Regions from separate parts of the Streptomyces rectiviolaceus genome, predicted to be linked through region 4. Evidence: riboswitches for the same ligand, from Rfam matches in the RefSeq annotation. Region 4 holds a riboswitch; each other region holds the start of a gene.
The links. A riboswitch is a leader RNA that binds a small molecule or an ion and turns the genes downstream of it on or off. The one in region 4 is predicted to bind cyclic di-AMP.
Positions count from the first base shown of each region.

Region 1: it holds a riboswitch for cyclic di-AMP, as region 4 does, so the genes downstream of both, ABD378_RS32750 (C40 family peptidase) here and ABD378_RS32150 (M23 family metallopeptidase) in region 4, are expected to answer to the same signal.
Region 2: it holds a riboswitch for cyclic di-AMP, as region 4 does, so the genes downstream of both, ABD378_RS19055 (M23 family metallopeptidase) here and ABD378_RS32150 (M23 family metallopeptidase) in region 4, are expected to answer to the same signal.
Region 3: it holds a riboswitch for cyclic di-AMP, as region 4 does, so the genes downstream of both, ABD378_RS17645 (C40 family peptidase) here and ABD378_RS32150 (M23 family metallopeptidase) in region 4, are expected to answer to the same signal.

Region 1 covers NZ_BAAAUG010000138.1:29,786-34,270, reverse strand. Annotated here, with positions in the region: gene ABD378_RS32765 (amidase) at 1-45, opposite strand, end outside; gene ABD378_RS32760 (ATP-dependent Clp protease proteolytic subunit) at 316-951, shown strand; gene ABD378_RS32755 (hypothetical protein) at 960-1,268, shown strand; cyclic di-AMP (ydaO/yuaA leader) riboswitch at 1,624-1,796, shown strand; gene ABD378_RS32750 (C40 family peptidase) at 1,800-2,273, shown strand; gene ABD378_RS32745 (DUF6328 family protein) at 2,439-3,011, shown strand; gene ABD378_RS32740 (LysE family translocator) at 2,989-3,630, opposite strand; gene ABD378_RS32735 (LysR family transcriptional regulator) at 3,760-4,485, shown strand, end outside.
Region 2 covers NZ_BAAAUG010000064.1:11,894-16,378, reverse strand. Annotated here, with positions in the region: tRNA gene ABD378_RS19065 (tRNA-Met) at 29-102, shown strand; gene ABD378_RS19060 (PP2C family protein-serine/threonine phosphatase) at 214-1,482, shown strand; cyclic di-AMP (ydaO/yuaA leader) riboswitch at 1,704-1,850, shown strand; gene ABD378_RS19055 (M23 family metallopeptidase) at 1,862-2,959, shown strand; gene ABD378_RS19050 (aldo/keto reductase) at 3,122-4,066, shown strand; gene ABD378_RS19045 (PrsW family intramembrane metalloprotease) at 4,063-4,485, opposite strand, start outside.
Region 3 covers NZ_BAAAUG010000057.1:20,150-24,634, forward strand. Annotated here, with positions in the region: gene pcrA (DNA helicase PcrA) at 1-1,153, opposite strand, end outside; cyclic di-AMP (ydaO/yuaA leader) riboswitch at 1,396-1,552, shown strand; gene ABD378_RS17645 (C40 family peptidase) at 1,561-2,760, shown strand; gene ABD378_RS17650 (hypothetical protein) at 2,841-3,194, opposite strand; gene ABD378_RS17655 (C40 family peptidase) at 3,514-4,485, shown strand, end outside.
Region 4 covers NZ_BAAAUG010000132.1:34,214-38,698, reverse strand. Annotated here, with positions in the region: gene ABD378_RS32160 (HPr family phosphocarrier protein) at 1-161, shown strand, start outside; gene ABD378_RS32155 (GntR family transcriptional regulator) at 333-1,037, opposite strand; gene ABD378_RS32150 (M23 family metallopeptidase) at 1,242-2,045, opposite strand; cyclic di-AMP (ydaO/yuaA leader) riboswitch at 2,059-2,221, opposite strand; gene ABD378_RS32145 (M16 family metallopeptidase) at 2,441-3,826, opposite strand; gene ABD378_RS32140 (M16 family metallopeptidase) at 3,823-4,485, opposite strand, start outside.

The DNA.
Region 1 (4,485 bases), on a different contig from region 4:
AGGGGCTTCGGAGGCGCTGTGTGCTCGGTGGGCTTCAGGGCTCATACGTCGCTTTCGGCTCGGGCGGGCTTACGGCTGGTGGCTGGTGGTGGCGGCTGAGGTCGCGACGGGGCGGAGTATGCCCACGTCGCCGCGGCTGCCACCCGCTCCCGCGCGCCACGGCCCCCACTTTCAGCGAACGGCTGAAACACGGCGCATCTGTTGACTCCGGCGGATCACCCGAACATGCTCCTCACCACGACGTTACGTACGTCCTGTACATTTTTTACAGGAAGCCTTGGGGAGCAGCCGACCCCGGCAGAGGAGAGACGTGCCATGAACCGACCGATCGCCCGCCATGTCCTGCCCGAGTTCACCGAGCGCACCAGCACGGGGCAACGGACCCTCGATCCGTACTCGAAGCTGCTCGAGGAGCGCATCGTCTTCCTGGGCACGCCGATCGACGACACCTCGGCCAACGACGTGATGGCGCAGTTCATGCACCTGGAATACCTGGCGCCCGACCGCGACATCTCGCTCTACATCAACTCCCCCGGCGGCTCGTTCAGCGCGATGACGGCGATCTACGACACGATCCAGTTCGTCACCTGCGACGTGGAGACGACCTGCCTGGGCCAGGCCGCCTCGGCGGCCGCCGTCCTGCTGGCGGCGGGCACCCCCGGCAAGCGGTTCGCGCTGCCCGGCGCCCGGGTACTGATCCATCAGCCGTCGATCGCCGAGCCGATCCACGGCCAGGCGACCGACTTGGCAATCCAGGCCGACGAACTCCTGCGCACCCGCGCGAACCTGGAGAAACTGCTCGCCCAACACACGGGCCAGAGCCGGGAACGCGTCGCGGCCGACATCGAGCGCGACAAGATCCTCAACGCCTCCGAGGCGGTCGACTACGGCCTGGTGGACCGGATCATCGCGACCCGCAAGTCGTCCCTGCGCACCCCGGACGCGGGGTGAACCTCCCGATGCTGCCGCCCGAACTTCCCCCGCTGCCCGCACTCACCCGCGCCGAGGGCGAGTTGATCGACCGATACCTCGAAGTGGTCGATCTGGTGGGCCGGATCAACCCCGCCCGCGCCTCGGACACCTATGGCGGCCTGCGTGCCGCCCAGGCCCTGGTCGCCAGCGCCACCGCCCTGCGGGACGCGCTGACGCTCATGCACCAGCGGGGCGAGAGCGCCGTGCACGCGCCGACGTTGGCCCGCGCGCTGCGTGTCCTCGACGGCGAGCGGCGCGCCGGGCGGGTCACCGTGCCGCCCCCATCGGCCTCCTGAGTACCCCTCATCTCCGTACCCGAAGTCCGAACCGTCCGGGGCCGGTTCCAAACGAACCAAACGGGCTACCTCGTTCGGCGTAGACAATTGTCCTTCTTTGGACTGTCTTCAGTTGCGTCAGATGTGTACGCGATGGCCGGAATTCCTCGTTCCGGTGCTGGTCGAACGATCGTCGGGTTCCACGGGCCGATCCCGAATCCGACCTTGTCCACCCGAACGGTTCAGCCGTGAGGAGCCTCACAAAACGCCGTTTCGGCTCGGAATTTCTGCCCTTGACGGGTCAAGATCCCTTCCGACGACAAGCCCCCGCCACAGCGGCGGGGCGGTCCGGGCGGACGCCGAGTCCTGCCGCCACCCGGATGACCGGTCGACATCTGTGCATCGGCAGGAGTGGAGGACCCAGGCATGACGGGTCGGTCCGGAAGGTCCGGACGCCGACCCTTGGGGTGAAGCCGCACATCGCGGCCGGGCAACTTCGCCAGCCCGAATCCGACAGGTCATCCTTCACAGGCGGCTGACGAAGGGTTGCGCATGACCGCGCTGAATCATGTTCCGTCGCTGCTCACCAGGGCCGGTTCCGTATCGGCCCTCACACTCGCCGTCGTAGGCGGCACCCTCGTGGCCCCAGGGCTCACGTCGGAAGCAGAGGCCGCGACACACGGGACGAAGGCGCTCAAGATCGCCGCCTCCAAGAAGGGCTCTCCGTACCGCTATGGAGCGACGGGGCCGAACCGGTTCGACTGCTCGGGCCTGACCCAGTACTCGTTCAAGCGCGCGGGCAAGAAGCTGCCACGCACCGCCGCACAGCAGTACAACAAGACCCGCCATGTCTCGGCGTCCAACCGCGTCCGCGGCGACCTGGTCTTCTTCCGCTCCGGCCGGAGCGTCTACCACGTCGGCATCTACGCCGGGAAGGGCCGGATCTGGCACGCACCCAAGTCGAACACCGTGGTGCGGCTCGAGAAGATCTGGACGAAGAGCGTCTCCTACGGCCGGGTGCGCTGACCGCCCGTCACTGACCGCCCGTCACTGACCGTCGGCCGCAAGCCTGTCGGAGGGCGGCGGAGGAGGGCCTCACGGCCTCCTCCGCCGCTCGACCGGCCCCAGCCCGACCCGCTGACCGGCGCGCCCGACAGGCATGGAGGGTGTCGACGCGGATACTCGGGCGCCATGGCCGAAAACAACAGTTCCACCGCGGGCGACCCGCCCCCGCGCAACGAGACACGCTTCGAACGCGCCGACCGCAATTTCTCCGAGATCCTCCAGGAGCTGCGGGTCACGCAGACCGGAGTGCAGATCCTCTTCGCGTTCCTGCTGACCCTCGCCTTCACCGAGCGCTTCCCCTCGCTCGACACGGTGCAGCGCGCCACCTACGTCACCACGCTGCTGCTCGCCGTCCTCGCCGCGGCGCTGTTCACCGCCCCGGCCGCCGTGCACAGGACCCTGTTCGGGCAGCACTCCAAGCCGCTGATCGTGCGCGTGTCGTCCCGCCTCGCCGGCATCGGCATGACAGTCCTGGTGTTCGCACTCGCCGGTTCCGTGCTCCTGGTCGTGGACGTGGCGGTGGGCCGTACCGGCGGGATCATCGCGAGTGCGGGCACGCTGGTCATGTGTGCGGGCCTCTGGGGTCTGCTTCCCCGCTTGGTGCGCGCTTCGGACAGGGGCAGGGACAAAGACAGGGACAGGGGCAGTGACAGGGGCAGCGACACGCCGGACGACGTCACGCCATCAGGGCCTCGGTGAGGAGCACCAGGCCAAGGACGCTGAGCGCGACACCGGTGCCGCCCTCGATCGCACGGGCCGTACGAGGCCTGCGCAGCCAGCGCCCGAGCCGGTCGACCAGGAGCGCGACGACCGGGAACCACACCAGGGCAAGGGCCACGATGATGGACGCGAGCAGCAGTGTCCTGGGCATCGCGGGGCTGCCCGCGGGCACGAACTGGGGCAGCACGCTGAGGAAGGTGATGGGTGCCTTGGGGTTGAGCGCGTTGGTGAGGAAGCCCTGCCGCAGGCTGCCCCCGGCCGCAGGCTGCTCCGCCGGCATCTCCGCGCCGTCCGGCGCGGAGAAGCTCCGCAGCGGTCGCGCCGCCGACCGCAGCGCGCGGTACCCGAGGTACAGCACGTAGGCACCGCCGAGCACCTGCAGTGCCCGGAACAGCGTGGGAACCGCCGCGAGGACCGCCGCGACCCCGGCCACCGCGAGCGCCGTGTGCACCAGGAGCCCGCCCGCGACACCGATCGCACAGCTGACTCCGGCGCGCCGGGATGCGAGGGAGTTGCGCACCACGACGGCGAAGTCGGCGCCCGGCATGGCGACCATGCCCGCGGCGACTCCGGTGAAGGCGACCAGTTGTGCGTCCATGACCGCCAGCCTGCCGTTCTTCTGCCTTCAGCAGGTATGTGGAATATCCTGTGTCTGCCTTAAGCAGACGTTTAGCCCCACGCCGTCGGACAGCCCCGCCGCCCGTCGGCCCCTGGACCGGGAGACGCCATGTACGACCCGACACGGCTCGCCGCACTGGTGGCGGTCTCCGAGGCCGGGTCGATCACCCGCGCCGCCGAGCGCCTCGGCTACACCGTGCCCGCGCTCTCCCAGCAGCTGGCCAAGCTCGAACGGGAGGCGGGCACCGCTCTCCTGGTCCGGCACCACCGCGGGGCTCGGCTGACCGGCGCGGGCGAGCTGCTGCTGGCGCGGGCGCGCCGGGTCCTGGACGAGATGGAGCAGGCCCGCCACGAACTGGCCCGGCTCGCGGGCCTGTCCGGCGGCAGGCTGCGCGTGGGGACCTTCACCACCGCCGGGATCCATCTGGTGCCGCCCGCCCTGACCGCGTTCCGCCGCGCCCATCCGGACATCGATCTGACGGTGCGGGGCTATGAACCGCCGCTCGGCGTCGCGGCCGTGGCGGCGGGCGAGGTCGACCTGGCCCTCACGCACACCTACGAGCCGGCGGATCCGGTGCCGTTGCCCGCCTCCGTGACCGCGGAGCCGATCCTGGTCGAGGAGTTGGTCCTGGTGACATCGCCCGGGCACGCGCTCGCGGGTGCCTCCTCGCGGCTGCCCCTGACCGAGCTCGCCGGGCAGCCGCTGATCAGCATGGCGCCGACGCATCCGCCCCGGCAGGGCGTGGAGTCCGCGCTCGTCGGGGCCGGGGCGACGCCTTCGGTCCTGGTCGAGACCCCGGGCTACGCGCTGGTGTGTGCGCTGGTCAGCGCGGGG
Region 2 (4,485 bases), on a different contig from region 4:
CCTGATGGCGTAGAGTTGCATTCAACGGCGCGGGGTGGAGCAGCTCGGTAGCTCGCTGGGCTCATAACCCAGAGGTCGCAGGTTCAAATCCTGTCCCCGCTACTAAAGACCGAAGGCCCGGATCCAGAAAATGGATCCGGGCCTTCGGTGTTTTCCCCCGTCACTCTGTCGGCCCACACGGGTCGCCCCGCGCCACCGCTCCGGGAACCCTGGATGAACGTGGTCATGGGTCTGGTCCTGGCCGCGGAATTCGGCAGGAGAAGACCGGTGGGGCAGCGAGGAGGAAGCGGCGGGGGCAAGAGTCCCGATGTCCGGCATGAGCGGGCTCTCGTGCGGGCCCTGCCCCTGCTGCTCATCGTCGTCGGGGTCGTCTACGACATCTCGACCCCACCCGCGTTCACCGCCGCGCCCCTCTTCACCGCCGCCCCGCTCATCGCGGCCCCCTTCTACTCGCTGATCACCACCGCCCTCATCGGGGCGGGGTCCTGCGCCGCCGTGCTCGCCCTGCACTTCAAGAGCAGCACCACCGCCGACGTCGAGGCGATCACCGAACTGATCACGGTGGCCACCGTCGCCGTGCTCGCCGTCGTCATCAACCGCGTCGTACGCCGCAGCGACGAACAGCTCGCCTCCGCCCGCACCATCGCCGAGGCGGCCCAGCGCGCCGTGCTGCCGCAGCCGGACCACCGGATCGGCGGGCTCGATGTCGCGGCGCGGTACGAGGCGGCGGAGGCCGACGCGTTCATCGGGGGTGATCTGTACGCCGTGCAGGACACCCCGTACGGCGTACGCGTCATCGTCGGCGACGTACGCGGCAAGGGCATAGGCGCGGTGGCGGCCGTCGCCGTCGTCATCGGGGCGTTCCGGGAGGCCGCCGAGCAGGAGGCCACCCTGGAGGCCGTGGCGCAGCGCCTGGAGCGGGCCCTCGCGCGTGAGGGCACGCGGCGCGACGGGCTCGACGCCTTCGAAGGGTTCACCACCGCCGTGCTCGCGGAGATCCCGCACGGCGACGGTCTCGTACGCCTCGTCAATCGCGGGCACCCCGGGCCCCTGCTCCTGCGCGGCGACGGACGGCTGTGCGTGCTGTCCGCCACCGAGCCCGCGCTGCCGCTCGGGATGGGCGACCTGGGTGCCTGGCCGGACCGTGCGGACGAGACGGAGTTCCCGCCGGGGGCGATGCTGCTGCTCTACACCGACGGGCTCTCGGAGGCGCGTGACGTCCGGGGCGAGTTCTACAACCCGGCCGCGCGGCTCGGCGGCCGCATCTTTCCGGGGCCCAACGGCCCGGACGCGCTCCTGGCCACGCTCACCGAGGAAGTGCGGCGGCACACCGGGGGCGGGACGACCGACGACATGGCGTTGCTCGCGGTGCGGCGGCCGTTGATGGCTGGGGATACCGGGGGCGATACCGGGGGCGATACCGGGGGCGCCGGGGCCGACGGCTGGACCGACGCGGGCTCCGATGTCACCGGCCGTGACTGAAGGACACCACTCCGCATAACAACTGACGTACTGTCAAGGAGATGTGAAGCTCCGGTGTGTGAAGAAGTGGGGTCAACTCGCCCCGTTCCGAACCCCCGTGTCCCGTTAAGTGCAGGCCAAAGTCGTTAACGATCAGTCGGAACGGCTTGGAATACGACCCTGCCGTCTATTAACGTTCGATAACGCAGCGCGGTCGTCCCAGCCGTCACTCGAGTCGGCTCCGCGCGCACGCGCCTAATCCCGAAAGGGAGCCGGGGAACCACTAATTGGGGTGAATCGGGCATCTGTGCATCCGTGCCAGATGTTCGTAGGAGACCTTCCTGCTCCGAACCCGTCAGCTAACCCGGTAGGCGAGAAGGAAGGAAAGGAGTGCGCCCCAGTGGCGTCCAACCGCCCTGCCCCCCAAGGCGTGTACGTACCGAATGACGACGACTTCGGTGGGTACGACGACAGTTCCTGGGAGGAATGGAATCCCACCGAGGAGTCCATCCGTCCCGTCCGCGGCAGGCACCGCGTCCACAAGCGGGGCGGTGGCGGGCTCGCCCGCAGCTCCACTGTTCTCGGCGTAGGCGTCATCGCCGCCGTCGGCGCGGGCGGCATCGCCACCGCGCAGGGCGGAAAGCCCCCGGTCTCCATCGAGATGCCGGACCTCTCGGCCGTCACGGACTCGCTGCCGGAGGCCAAGTCGCTTCCCGGCGTGGGGTCTTTGATATCCGACGACTCCTCCGACTCCGGCTCCGGCTCCGGTTCCGCGGACAACGGCGTGACGACCGCCGCCGCGCCCCTGAGCGCCGCCGGCATCAGCACCGCCGACGCCGAGCAGGGCACCACGGACGCGGGCGAGGCACTGCGGGCCCGCATCATGGAGCAGGCCGAGAACCAGCAGGACCAGGCGGACGACGCGGTCCAGAAGGCGGCCGAAGAAGCCGCCGTCAAGGAAGCCGCCGCCCAGGCCGCCGCCAAGCAGACCGCGGCCGAGAAGAAGATCGCCGCCGAGAAGGCCGCCGCGAAGAAGAAGGCCGAGGCGGAGGCCAAGCGCAAGGCCGAGGCGGAGCGCCTGGCCAAGCTCGCCAAGAGCTTCACCCTCCCCGTCGGCTCGTACACGCTCACCGGCACCTTCGGTCAGCCCGGCTCCATGTGGTCCTCCGGCTACCACACCGGCCTGGACTTCGCGGCTCCCACGGGCACGCCCATCAAGGCCATCCACTCCGGCACCATCAAGGAGGCCGGCTGGGCGGGGGCGTACGGCTACCGCACGGTCCTTGAGCTCGACGACGGCACCGAGATCTGGTTCTGCCACCAGTCCTCGATGAACGTCAGCGTCGGCCAGAAGGTCACCACCGGCGAGACCATCGGCCGCGTCGGCGCCACCGGCAACGTCACCGGCGCGCACCTCCACCTGGAGGTCCACCCGGGCGGCGACTCCACCGGGGTCGATCCGGCGGCGTGGCTGCGCGGCAAGGGCCAGTCCCTCTGACGCAGCCCCAGAACCCCGGCGGTCCTGGCGGCAACCCCCCGACGTCAGGGCTGCCGGTCAAGGGCGCCCGCTCACCGGTTCTCCCCGAGCGGATGCCCCACTGATCGGAACCGGCATCCCGCTGTACGGAATTCCGCGATCCGTAAGGGCGTTGAGTCCCGTATGACTTCTCTCCGCAAGCTTGGTTCGTCCGACCTCGAGGTCTTCCCGCTCGCACTGGGCGGCAACGTCTTCGGCTGGACGGCCGACGAGGCGCAGTCCTTCACCGTGCTCGACGCCTACACCGCCGCGGGCGGCAACTTCATCGACACCGCCGACGTCTACTCGGCCTGGGCGCCCGGCAACAAGGGCGGCGAGTCCGAGACCGTCATCGGCAACTGGCTCGCCGCGCGCGGCAACCGCTCCGACGTCGTGCTCGCCACCAAGGTCGGCGCCCACCCCGACTTCAAGGGCCTGTCCGCGAACACCATCAAGTCCGGTGTCGAGGAGTCGCTGCGCCGCCTGCGCACCGACTACATCGACCTCTTCTACACGCACTACGACGACCCGACGGTCTCCGTCGAGGAGATCATCACCGCGCTCGACGACCTGGTGACGTCCGGCAAGGTGCGCGCCATCGCCGCGTCCAACGTGACCGCCGACCGGCTCCAGGAGTTCCTCGACTTCTCCGACCGCGAGGGCCTCGCGCGCTACTCGGTGCTGCAGCCGCACTACAACCTCGTCTCGCGCGACACGTACGAGGGCACGCTGGAGCAGGTCGCATCGCGCTCCGGCCTGGCCGCCGTCCCGTACTACGCGCTCGCCTCCGGCTTCCTGACCGGCAAGTACCGCCCGGGTGCGGCGGTCGACAGCGCGCGGGCCCAGGGCGCGGGCAAGCACCTGGACACCGACCGCGGTCTGCGCGTGCTCGCCGCCCTCGACGAGGTCGCCCAGGCGCGCGGCGCCGAGCTCGCGACCGTGGCCCTCGCGTGGCTCGCGGCGCAGCCGACGGTGGCCGCGCCGATCGCGTTGGCCCGTACGGTCGAACAGCTGCCCGCGCTGCTCGCGGTGGGGGAGCTGGAGCTGACGGAGGCCGAGGTGTCGGCGCTGACGGCGGCTTCCGCCTAGCCGCGGTAGGGGTTGTACGCGGGGTAGGGCATCGCCGGGCGGCCGTACGGATATCCGTACGGCGGCTGCTGCTGTTGCTGCGGGTAGGGCTGCTGGTACGGCTGTTGATATCCGTACGGCTGCTGGTATCCGTACGGCGGCGGCATCGGTACGAACACCGGTGCCGTCGCGCGCGCCGCGTACGCGAGGGCGGGCCGTGCCGCCTCGCGGCGCTCCCACAGCGCGTGCAGCAACTCCCGCTCCCGTACGACGAAGTCGGCGCCCGCGCGGCCCTTGCGCCCCCGGTGCCGCAGGAGCGCGAGAGACGTCGCGTACGTCTCGTACTGGGCGACCGTGCGCGCCGCGGCCTTGCCCTGCGTGTAGGAGGCGTAGTCGCGGGCCAGCGTGCGGGCGCGCATGGTGCCCAGGGCGTACGGCTC
Region 3 (4,485 bases), on a different contig from region 4:
CCGCGCCCGCGTTGGTCCACAGGTTCTTGGGGCGGCGGCTTTCGTTGCGCTCGATGACGGCGTTGGCCGCGGTCAGGATCGTCTGCGTGGAGCGGTAGTTCTGCTCCAGGAGGATCGTCGTCGCGTCGGGGTAGTCCTCCTCGAACTGGAGGATGTTGCGGATCGTGGCGCCTCGGAAGGCGTAGATCGACTGGTCCGCGTCACCCACGACGCAGAGCTCGGCGGGGTCGTCCCCCTCGCCCCCTGCGGGGCCCACCAGCTCGCGCACCAGGGCGTACTGGGCGTGGTTGGTGTCCTGGTACTCATCGACCATCACGTGGCGGAAGCGGCGGCGGTAGTGCGCGGCGACGTCCGGGAACGCGCGGAACATGTTGACCGTCGTCATGATCAGGTCGTCGAAGTCGAGGGCGTTCGCCTCGCGCAGGCGCGACTGGTACATCGCGTACGCCTGGGCGAGGGTCCGCTCGAAGCCGTCGGCGGCCTGGCCCGCGAAGGTCTCCTCGTCGATCAGTTCGTTCTTCAGGTTCGAGATCTTGGCGCTGAAGGACTTCGGCGGGAACTTCTTCGGGTCGATGTCCAGGTCGCGGCAGACCAGCGCCATCAGCCGCTTGGAGTCGGCGGCGTCGTAGATCGAGAAGGAGGAGGTGAAGCCGATCGTCTTCGACTCGCGGCGCAGTATCCGCACGCACGCGCTGTGGAACGTCGACACCCACATCGCGTTGGCCCGCGGCCCGACGAGCTGCTCGACGCGCTCCTTCATCTCGCCCGCGGCCTTGTTCGTGAACGTGATCGCCAGGATCTGCCCCGGGTGCACGTGCCGCTCGGCCAGGAGATACGCGATGCGGTGCGTCAGGACGCGGGTCTTGCCGGAGCCGGCGCCCGCGACGATGAGCAGCGGGGAGTCCGCGTGCACGACGGCCGCGCGCTGGTTCTCGTTCAGTCCGTCGAGCAGGGCCGCCGGGTCGATCACGGGGCGCGGGGCGCCGCCGCGGTAGTGCGCGTCCCGGGGTGCGGGCGCGTCGAACTTCCCGTCGAACAGATCATCCGGAATGGGCTCCGGAGCACTGTCCTCGGGCGGCGGCGGGTGCTCTTCCTCCGAAGCCCGCGAGGGCTTGAGGTCCGCCAGGAAGCTGTCATCAAAGAGGCTGCTCATCGCCTCCCGAGTCTAGGCGGCCCCACTGACAACCCGCCCCGGGTTCCGGACACATCCATCTGTCTACGCCCCGCCCACGCCCGGTCACTCTCCGCCACGACACGGCGTGCCCGCGTCAAGAGCTTCGTAAAGTAACGAAAACGTATCGGGCATATCGAACATCAACCTTCACACGGGCCACACGAGTTGGCTAGCGTGCTCCGCGGGCCGCTCGTACTCCCACCGGCGAACCCGCCGGGAACGGGTGGCCTCCGCCGAGTTCGATCTCCTCGGAGCCGGGGACCCACGATGAACTTGGGGTGAATCGGTCCCGTACGAAGTACGGGACTGTAGGGCAACCTTCCGGAACCATCCGCCCGAACCCGACAGCTAACCCGGTAGGCGGTCTACGGAAGGAGTCGCCTCCCTTGGCGTCGCACCGCAAGCCGCGGACCCGCATTGCCGGCCTACGCGCCACTCCAGCCCTCGGCCTCACGACGGCAGCCCTCACCTCTGTGGCCCTCCTGTCGCAGAGCGCGCAGGCGGCACCGTCCGCGCCGCAGAAGCCCAGCCTCGAAGAGGTCCAGAAGAAGGTCGACGATCTCTACCACCAGGCGGGCGTGGCCACACAGAAGTACAACTCGGCCAAGGAGCGCACCGACAAGCAGCGCAAGAAGGTCGACACTCTCCTCGACGACGTGGCCCAGCGCACGGACAAGCTGAACGAGGCCCGCCAGGAGCTGGGCACGTTCGCCGCGGCGCAGTACCGCACCGGCGGCGTCTCCGAGACCGCCACGATGATGCTCGCCGACGACCCGCAGAGCTTCTTCGACCAGAACCACCTTTCGGACCGGCTGACCGCGCGCCAGAAGAAGGCGGTCGACGACTACCAGACGCAGCAGGCCTCGGCGACGAAGCAGCGTACGAAGGCCACCAAGAGCCTGGAGACGCTGAGCGACTCGCGGGACGAGCTCAAGACGAGCAAGCAGACCGTCCAGAAGAAGCTGGGCCAGGCGCGCACGATGCTCTCGGAGCTGACGGCCGAGGAAAAGGCGCGGCTCGCGGCGATCGAGAAGAAGAAGGAAGAAGAGGCCAAGCGCAAGGCCGCCGAGCTGGCCCGCAAGCAGGAGGCCGAGGCGGAGGCCAAGCGCAAGGCGGCGGAAGAGGCCGCGGCCAAGGAGCGCGAGAAGGAGCAGAACGACGGAGGCACGGAGACCCCGGACACGGGCTCCGGCTCCGGCACGGGCTCCGGCTCCGGCGACACGGACAGCGGCTACGCGACCAAGGCCGCGAAGGTCATCAACTTCGCGGAGGCGCAGATCGGCAAGCCGTACGTGTGGGGCGCCACCGGCCCCGACTCCTACGACTGCTCCGGGCTCACCCAGGACGCGTGGAAGGCCGCGGGGATCTCCCTGCCGCGTACGACGTGGGACCAGGTGAAGGTCGGCACGACCGTGAAGACCGCCGACGCCAAGCCGGGTGACCTGGTCTTCTTCTACGACGACATCAGCCACGTAGGGATCTACATCGGCGACGGCAAGATGATCCACGCCCCGAAGCCGGGCGCGAACGTCCGCGTCGAGTCGATCTACTACATGCCGATCCACAGCGTGGTGCGGCCCGCTTAACCGTCACACGAGAAAGCGTCACACGAGAAAACGGCCCTCCACGCGCGCGTGGAGGGCCGTTTTCTCGTGTGACGGTTACGTCAGGTCCACAGCACCGCGATGAAGATGTTGGCGACGGTCAGCAGACCGACGGCTCCGAACATCCCCTTGTCCACCTTCTCCTCGTCCCGCTTCACATAGACCAGCGCGAGGATCACGATCAGGACGGCCATCTTGATGCCGATCTTGACGTTGTTGACCGGGTTGTCGTCCGCCTGGTTGAGACCCACCAGGATCACGCCCGTGACAAGCATCGTCAGCGCGCCGTGCAGCATCGCGGGGTTGAAACGGGCCGTGCCCTGGCCCATCTGCTTCATCTGAGTCAGGAAGCCGCCCAGGAGGGAGGCGATACCGATGATGTGCAGGCCGACGAAGAGGTGGGTGAGAACGTCCATGAGTCCGGAGCCTAGCCGGGGCCATATCACCGCTCCGTAGCCAGGTGGGCCACAAGCGCCGCATCGGTCACATGCCTACGCCAAGGGCTCCTGGCCCGGCAGATCACGCGGTCACATACGGTCACCGACGGCACACTTCCGTCAGTTGCGCACAATCCGTCACCAACCCGTGACGGCCAGGTTTAGCGTCCTTCGTCAGGTGACCGGCTCCCCACCGCCGCCCGGACCAGGGGCGGCAGTCGGACACCACCGCCGAGAATCCGGCGGCGGTCCGCTCCCCCTGTGCGGGCCGCCGCCGGAACCTTAAGGAGCCCTCTTCGTGGCAGCGCACCGCAAGCCCAGACAGCGCTCGCTCAGCGGCCATACGGCCCGTACCGCCGCCACCATCGCCCTCGCCGGGGCCGCCACTGCCACCGCCTTCGACGGGACAGGACACGCGGATCCGCGGCTCAGTCCGGCCGAGGTGAAGTCCAAGGTCGACGCGCTCTACCGCGAGGCGGAGATCGCCACCGAGAAGTACAACGGCGCCAAGGAGAAGGCCGAGAGCGCCGAGAAGTCCCTGGGCGAACTGCGCGACGAGGCGGCCCGCAAGACGGAGAAGCTCAACTCGGCGCGCGAGGGCCTCGGTTCGATCGCCACCGCGCAGTACCGCAGCGGCGGCATCGACCCGGCCGTCCAGCTCGCGCTCTCCTCCGACCCCGACCAGTACCTCGAGCGCGCCGCGCTCGCCGACCGGGCGGACAGCCGTCAGGCCGCCACCGTCACCGGCGTGCAGAAGCAGCTCCAGGAGATCGACCAGCTGCGCACCGAGGCCGACGACACCCTCACGCACCTCAAGTCCCGCCAGGCGGAGCTGAAGAAGCACAAGAAGACGGTCAACGGAAAGCTCGACGCGGCCAAGCGGCTGCTGTCCCAGCTCACCGGTGACCAGCGCGCGGATCTCACGGGCGACGGCGCGCAGGACAGGGCGTCCCGCGCCGCCGGCCGCGACGCCTCCCGGAACGTCCCGGCCGAGGCCCCCAACACCCGTGCCTCAGCAGCCGTCTCATACGCCTACAAGGCGCTCGGCAGCCCGTACGTATGGGGCGCCACCGGCCCCAACGCCTTCGACTGCTCGGGCCTCACCCAGGCCGCCTACCGCTCGGCGGGCGTCGACCTGCCGCGCACGACGTACGCGCAGATCGACACGGGCGAACGGGTCCCGCGCTCCCAACTCCAGCCCGGAGACCTGGTCTTCTTCTACCAGGGCATCAGCCATGTCGGCCTCTACGTGGGCAACGGCCAGATGATC
Region 4 (4,485 bases):
ACCCCGTGAACGCCGCCTCGATGCTCGCGGTGCTCGGTCTCGGCGCGCAGGGCGGCGAGGAGATCACCCTCGCCTCCGACGCCGAGGGCGCGGACGCCGCCCTCGACCGGCTGGCGAAGCTGGTCGCCGACGGCCTCGAGGAACTCCCCGAGACCGTCTAGTCAAAGACTGGTATTCATACGCCGAAGGGCCCGCCCGAAATAGGGGCGGGTCCTTCGGCGTTTCTGTGCCCGCTTACTGAATATCGACGCCGGACGCGACATCAGAAACTGAATTCGGGCAGCAGAAATAATCTCCCGCCGAATACCACTTCTTTGTATACGGCGCTTCTGTTAATGCCGGAGGCCCACCGTGTTTACGGCATGTTGCGAATCCCTCACACGATCACGGTCGCGGCCCCGCTCACCGCGTGCGGGAAAGCGCAGTCGGTGCGCGGCCGTCGCCCGCTCCGCGTGGGCCGCGGTGAGAGACCTGGCCCGCTCCGCGTCGCCGCGCGCCACCGCGTCGACGATCGCGGCATGCTCCGCCCAGGACTCCGCGGAGGCAGCCGAGACGTCGACGACGTACATCCAGGCGATCTTGTGCCGGAGCTGGGTGAGCAGCGCTGTGAGACCCGGGCTGCCTGACGCCTGGGCGAGCGTCTCGTGGAACCAGCCGCCCAGCGAGCGCAGATCCTCGCTCTGACCGCGCCTCGAGCGCTCCTGGCCGAGCCTGACGAGGCCGCGCAGGACCTTCAGGTGCGCCTCCGTGCGGCGCTGTGCGGCGCGGGCGGCCCCTAGCGGCTCCAGGAGCATGCGGACCTCCAGGAGGTCGGCCGCCTCCTGCTCGGTGGGCTCAGCGACGCACGCGCCCGCGTGCCGGCGCGTGACGACGAAGCCCTCGGCCTCGAGGGTGCGCAGGGCCTCGCGCACGGGGACGCGGGAGACTCCGTAGCGGCGCGCGAGCAGTTCCTCGGTGAGCCGGCCGCCCCGTTCGTAGACACCGGAGACGATGTCGTCCCGGATCGCCGTGCATACCGAGTGCGCGGGAATGCGCATGCCCTGACCTCCGCCTTAATCCCCGCGAAACGCGGTCGATCGACGCCTGTTCAGCGACTCTATTGCAGAGCGACTGAATTTCCGACAGCTGGCCGAAATCCATGGATACTTTTGGCCAAAGGCGGTACGGGAACGGCGAAAGCCCCGGCTCTCGACGAGCCGGGGCTTTCGCTGAATCAGATGCGCTTCACGCGACCGCGTGGATCAGACGTTGACGCCGTGCGAGCGGAGGTACGAGACGGGGTCGATGTCCGTGCCGTAGTCCTCGCCGGTGCGGGCCTCGAAGTGGAGGTGCGGGCCGCTGGAGTTGCCGGTCGAGCCGGAGAGACCTATCTGCTGGCCCGGGGTGACCGCCTGGCCGACCGTGACACCGAGGGACGACATGTGGCCGTACTGGGTGTACGTGCCGTCGTTCATCTTGATGACCACGTTGTTGCCGTAGGCGCCGCCCCAGCCGGCCTCGACCACGGTGCCGGAGCCGACCGCGTGGACCGAGGTGCCGGACGCGGCGTGGAAGTCGACGCCGGTGTGGCTGCCGGAGGACCACATGGCGCCGCCGGTCTGGTAGCCCGTGGAGATGGACGAGCCGGTGATCGGGGAGACGTAGCTGTTGAGGCGCTTGCGCTCGGCCTCGCGAGCGGCACGCTCCTTGGCCTCGCGCTCCTTCTTGGCCTTGGCCTTCGCCTCGGCCTCGGCCTTGCGCTTGGCCTCTTCGGCCTTCTTCTTGGCGGCCTCTTCGGCCTTCTTGGCGGCTGCGGCGTCGTCGGCGGCCTGCTGCTGGGCAGCGGCCTGCGCGTCGATGCTCTGGGCGAGCGAGTCGCCCACGGAGATGGCCTGGGTCAGGCCGGTGTGCTGCGGAGCCGGCGCCTCGTCGGCGGCGAGCGCCGGAGCGGCCAGGCCTCCGATGACACCGGTGGTGGTGAGGGCGGCGACGCCCGCCACGTTCGCGGTCGTACGCGTGAGGCGGCTCGGGCGACGGTGCTTCCCGGTGGCACGGGTGAACGCCATGAAGCGGCTGATCCTTTCCTTCCTTCTCGCCTACCGGGTTAGCTGACGGGTTCGGAGCAGGAAGGTCTCCTACGAGTCCCTCGCCTCTCGGCAAGGTTCCCGATTCACCCCAGGGGGACATGTGGGTCCCCGGCTCCCCTGGCTCGCGCCGTACGGGGACTCGGCGATGACTGTCCGGTGCCGCGGCTGCGGCGTACTGCATGACGGACAGCCGGACCAGACGCTAAGCGGGGCATCTTTCAATCGACAAACGGATCAGACCTTTTGTAGCGCACGCCACAGGTCAGACACGTAACCTCCATATCAATTCGGACATATGAGGACCCCAGCAGCTTTTTCCGCCACTGGGGTCCCGATATGTCCTGACTGTCACTCAGACCGCACTCGGGCCGCACTCAGCCCGTGACCACACTCACTTCACCGATGCCGAGCGCCCTGACGGGCTCCTCGATCTGCGCGGCGTCACCGACGAGCACCGTCACGAGCCGGTCCCCGGGGAAGGCGCTCACCACGGCGGCGGTGGCCTCCACGGTGCCGGTCGCGGCCAACTGGCGGTACAGCTGCGCCTGGAAGTCGTCCGGCAGGTGCTGCTCGACCTGGTCGGCGAGGGTGGCCGCGACGGACGCCGCCATCTCGTACTTGAGCGGGGCCACGCCCACCAGGTTCTGCACGGCGACATCGCGCTCGGCGTCCGTGAGGCCGTCCGCGGCGAGAGTGCGCAGAACCTTCCACAGGTCGTCGAGGGCGGGGCCCGTGGACTCGGTGTCCACGGAGCCGCTGATGGCCAGCATCGCGGCGCCCGTGCCGTCCGGAGCGGAACGCAGGACCTGGGCGAACGCCCGCACTCCGTAGGTGTATCCCTTCTCCTCGCGCAGGACGCGGTCGAGGCGCGAGGTGAGGGTGCCGCCCAGGCAGTACGTACCGAGCACCTGGGCGGGCCAGACGCGGTCGTGCCGGTCAGAGCCCACGCGGCCGATGAGCAGCTGCGTCTGGACGGCGCCGGGGCGGTCCACGATGACGACACGCCCGGTGTCGTCGGCGGTCACCGGGGGCACCGGGCGCGGCTCGGCCGTGCCGCCCGTCCAGGCCCCGATGGTGTCGGCGAGGACGGCGTCCAGGTCGATGCCGGTCAGGTCGCCCACGACGACGGCGGTCGCCGTGGCGGGACGCACGTGCTTCTCGTAGAAGGTGCGCACCGCCGCCGAGTCGATGGGCGTGACCGTCTCCTCGGTGCCCTGGCGGGGGCGCGACATGCGCGAGGTGGCCGGGAACAGCTGCCGGGAGAGCTCCTTGGCGGCGCGGCGTGCCGGGTTGGCGGCCTCGTGCGGGATCTCGTCCAGGCGGTTGCGTACGAGGCGTTCGATCTCGCTGTCCGCGAAGGCGGGGGCGCGCAGGGCGTCGGAGAGCAGGCCGAGCGCCTTCGGGAGGCGGGAGACCGGGACTTCGAGGGAGACACGGACGCCGGGGTGGTCGGCGTGCGCGTCCATGGTGGCGCCGCAGCGGTCGAGTTCGGCGGCGAAGTCCTCGGCGGAGTGCTTGTCGGTGCCTTCGTTGAAGGCCCTCGCCATGATCGTCGCGACGCCGTCGAGGCCCGCGGGCTCGGCGTCGAGCGGCGCCTCGAGGTGGATCTCCACGGCGACGACCTGCTGGCCGGGGCGGTGGCAGCGCAGCACGGTGAGGCCGTTGTCCAGGGTGGCGCGCTCGGGCGCGGGGAAGGCCCACGGCCGTGCGGTGCCCGCCTGGGGCTGCGGGTGGAACTGCATCGTTGCGGCCTCGCTCACTTCGCGGCCTCCTCTTCGTCCTCGTCGGTGGCTTCGGCGGCCTCAGGGGCGATGGGCTCGTACACGAGCACCGCGCGGTTGTCGGGGCGCAGGCGGGCCGCTGCGGCTTCCTTGACCTCTTCCGCGGTGACGTCCAGGACGCGCCCGACGGCGGTGAGGGCGAGCTGCGGGTCGCCGAACAGGACGGCGTACCGGCACAGTTCGTCCGCGCGGCCCGCCACCGTGGAGAGCCGGTCGAGCCACTCGCGCTCAAGCTGTGCCTGGGCGCGCTCCATCTCCTCGGCTGTGGGGCCCTCTTCCGCGAAGCGGGCGAGCTCCTCGTCGACGGCGGCCTCGATGACGGGGACCTCGACGTCGCCGGAGGTCTTCACGTCCAGCCAGCCCAGCGAGGGGGCTCCGGCGAGGCGCAGCAGGCCGAATCCGGCGGCCACGGCGGTGCGGTCGCGGCGCACGAGGCGGTTGTAGAGCCGCGACGACTCGCCGCTGCCGAGGACCGTGAGCGCCAGGTCGGCCGCGTCGCACGCGCGCGTGCCGTCCTCCGGGAGGCGGTAGGCGGCCATCAGGGCGCGGGCCGGTACCTCTTCCTCGACGACCTCGCGCAGCTCCTTGCCGATCGTGTCGGGCAGCGAGCCGTCGCGCGGCGGCTGCTTGCCGTCGTG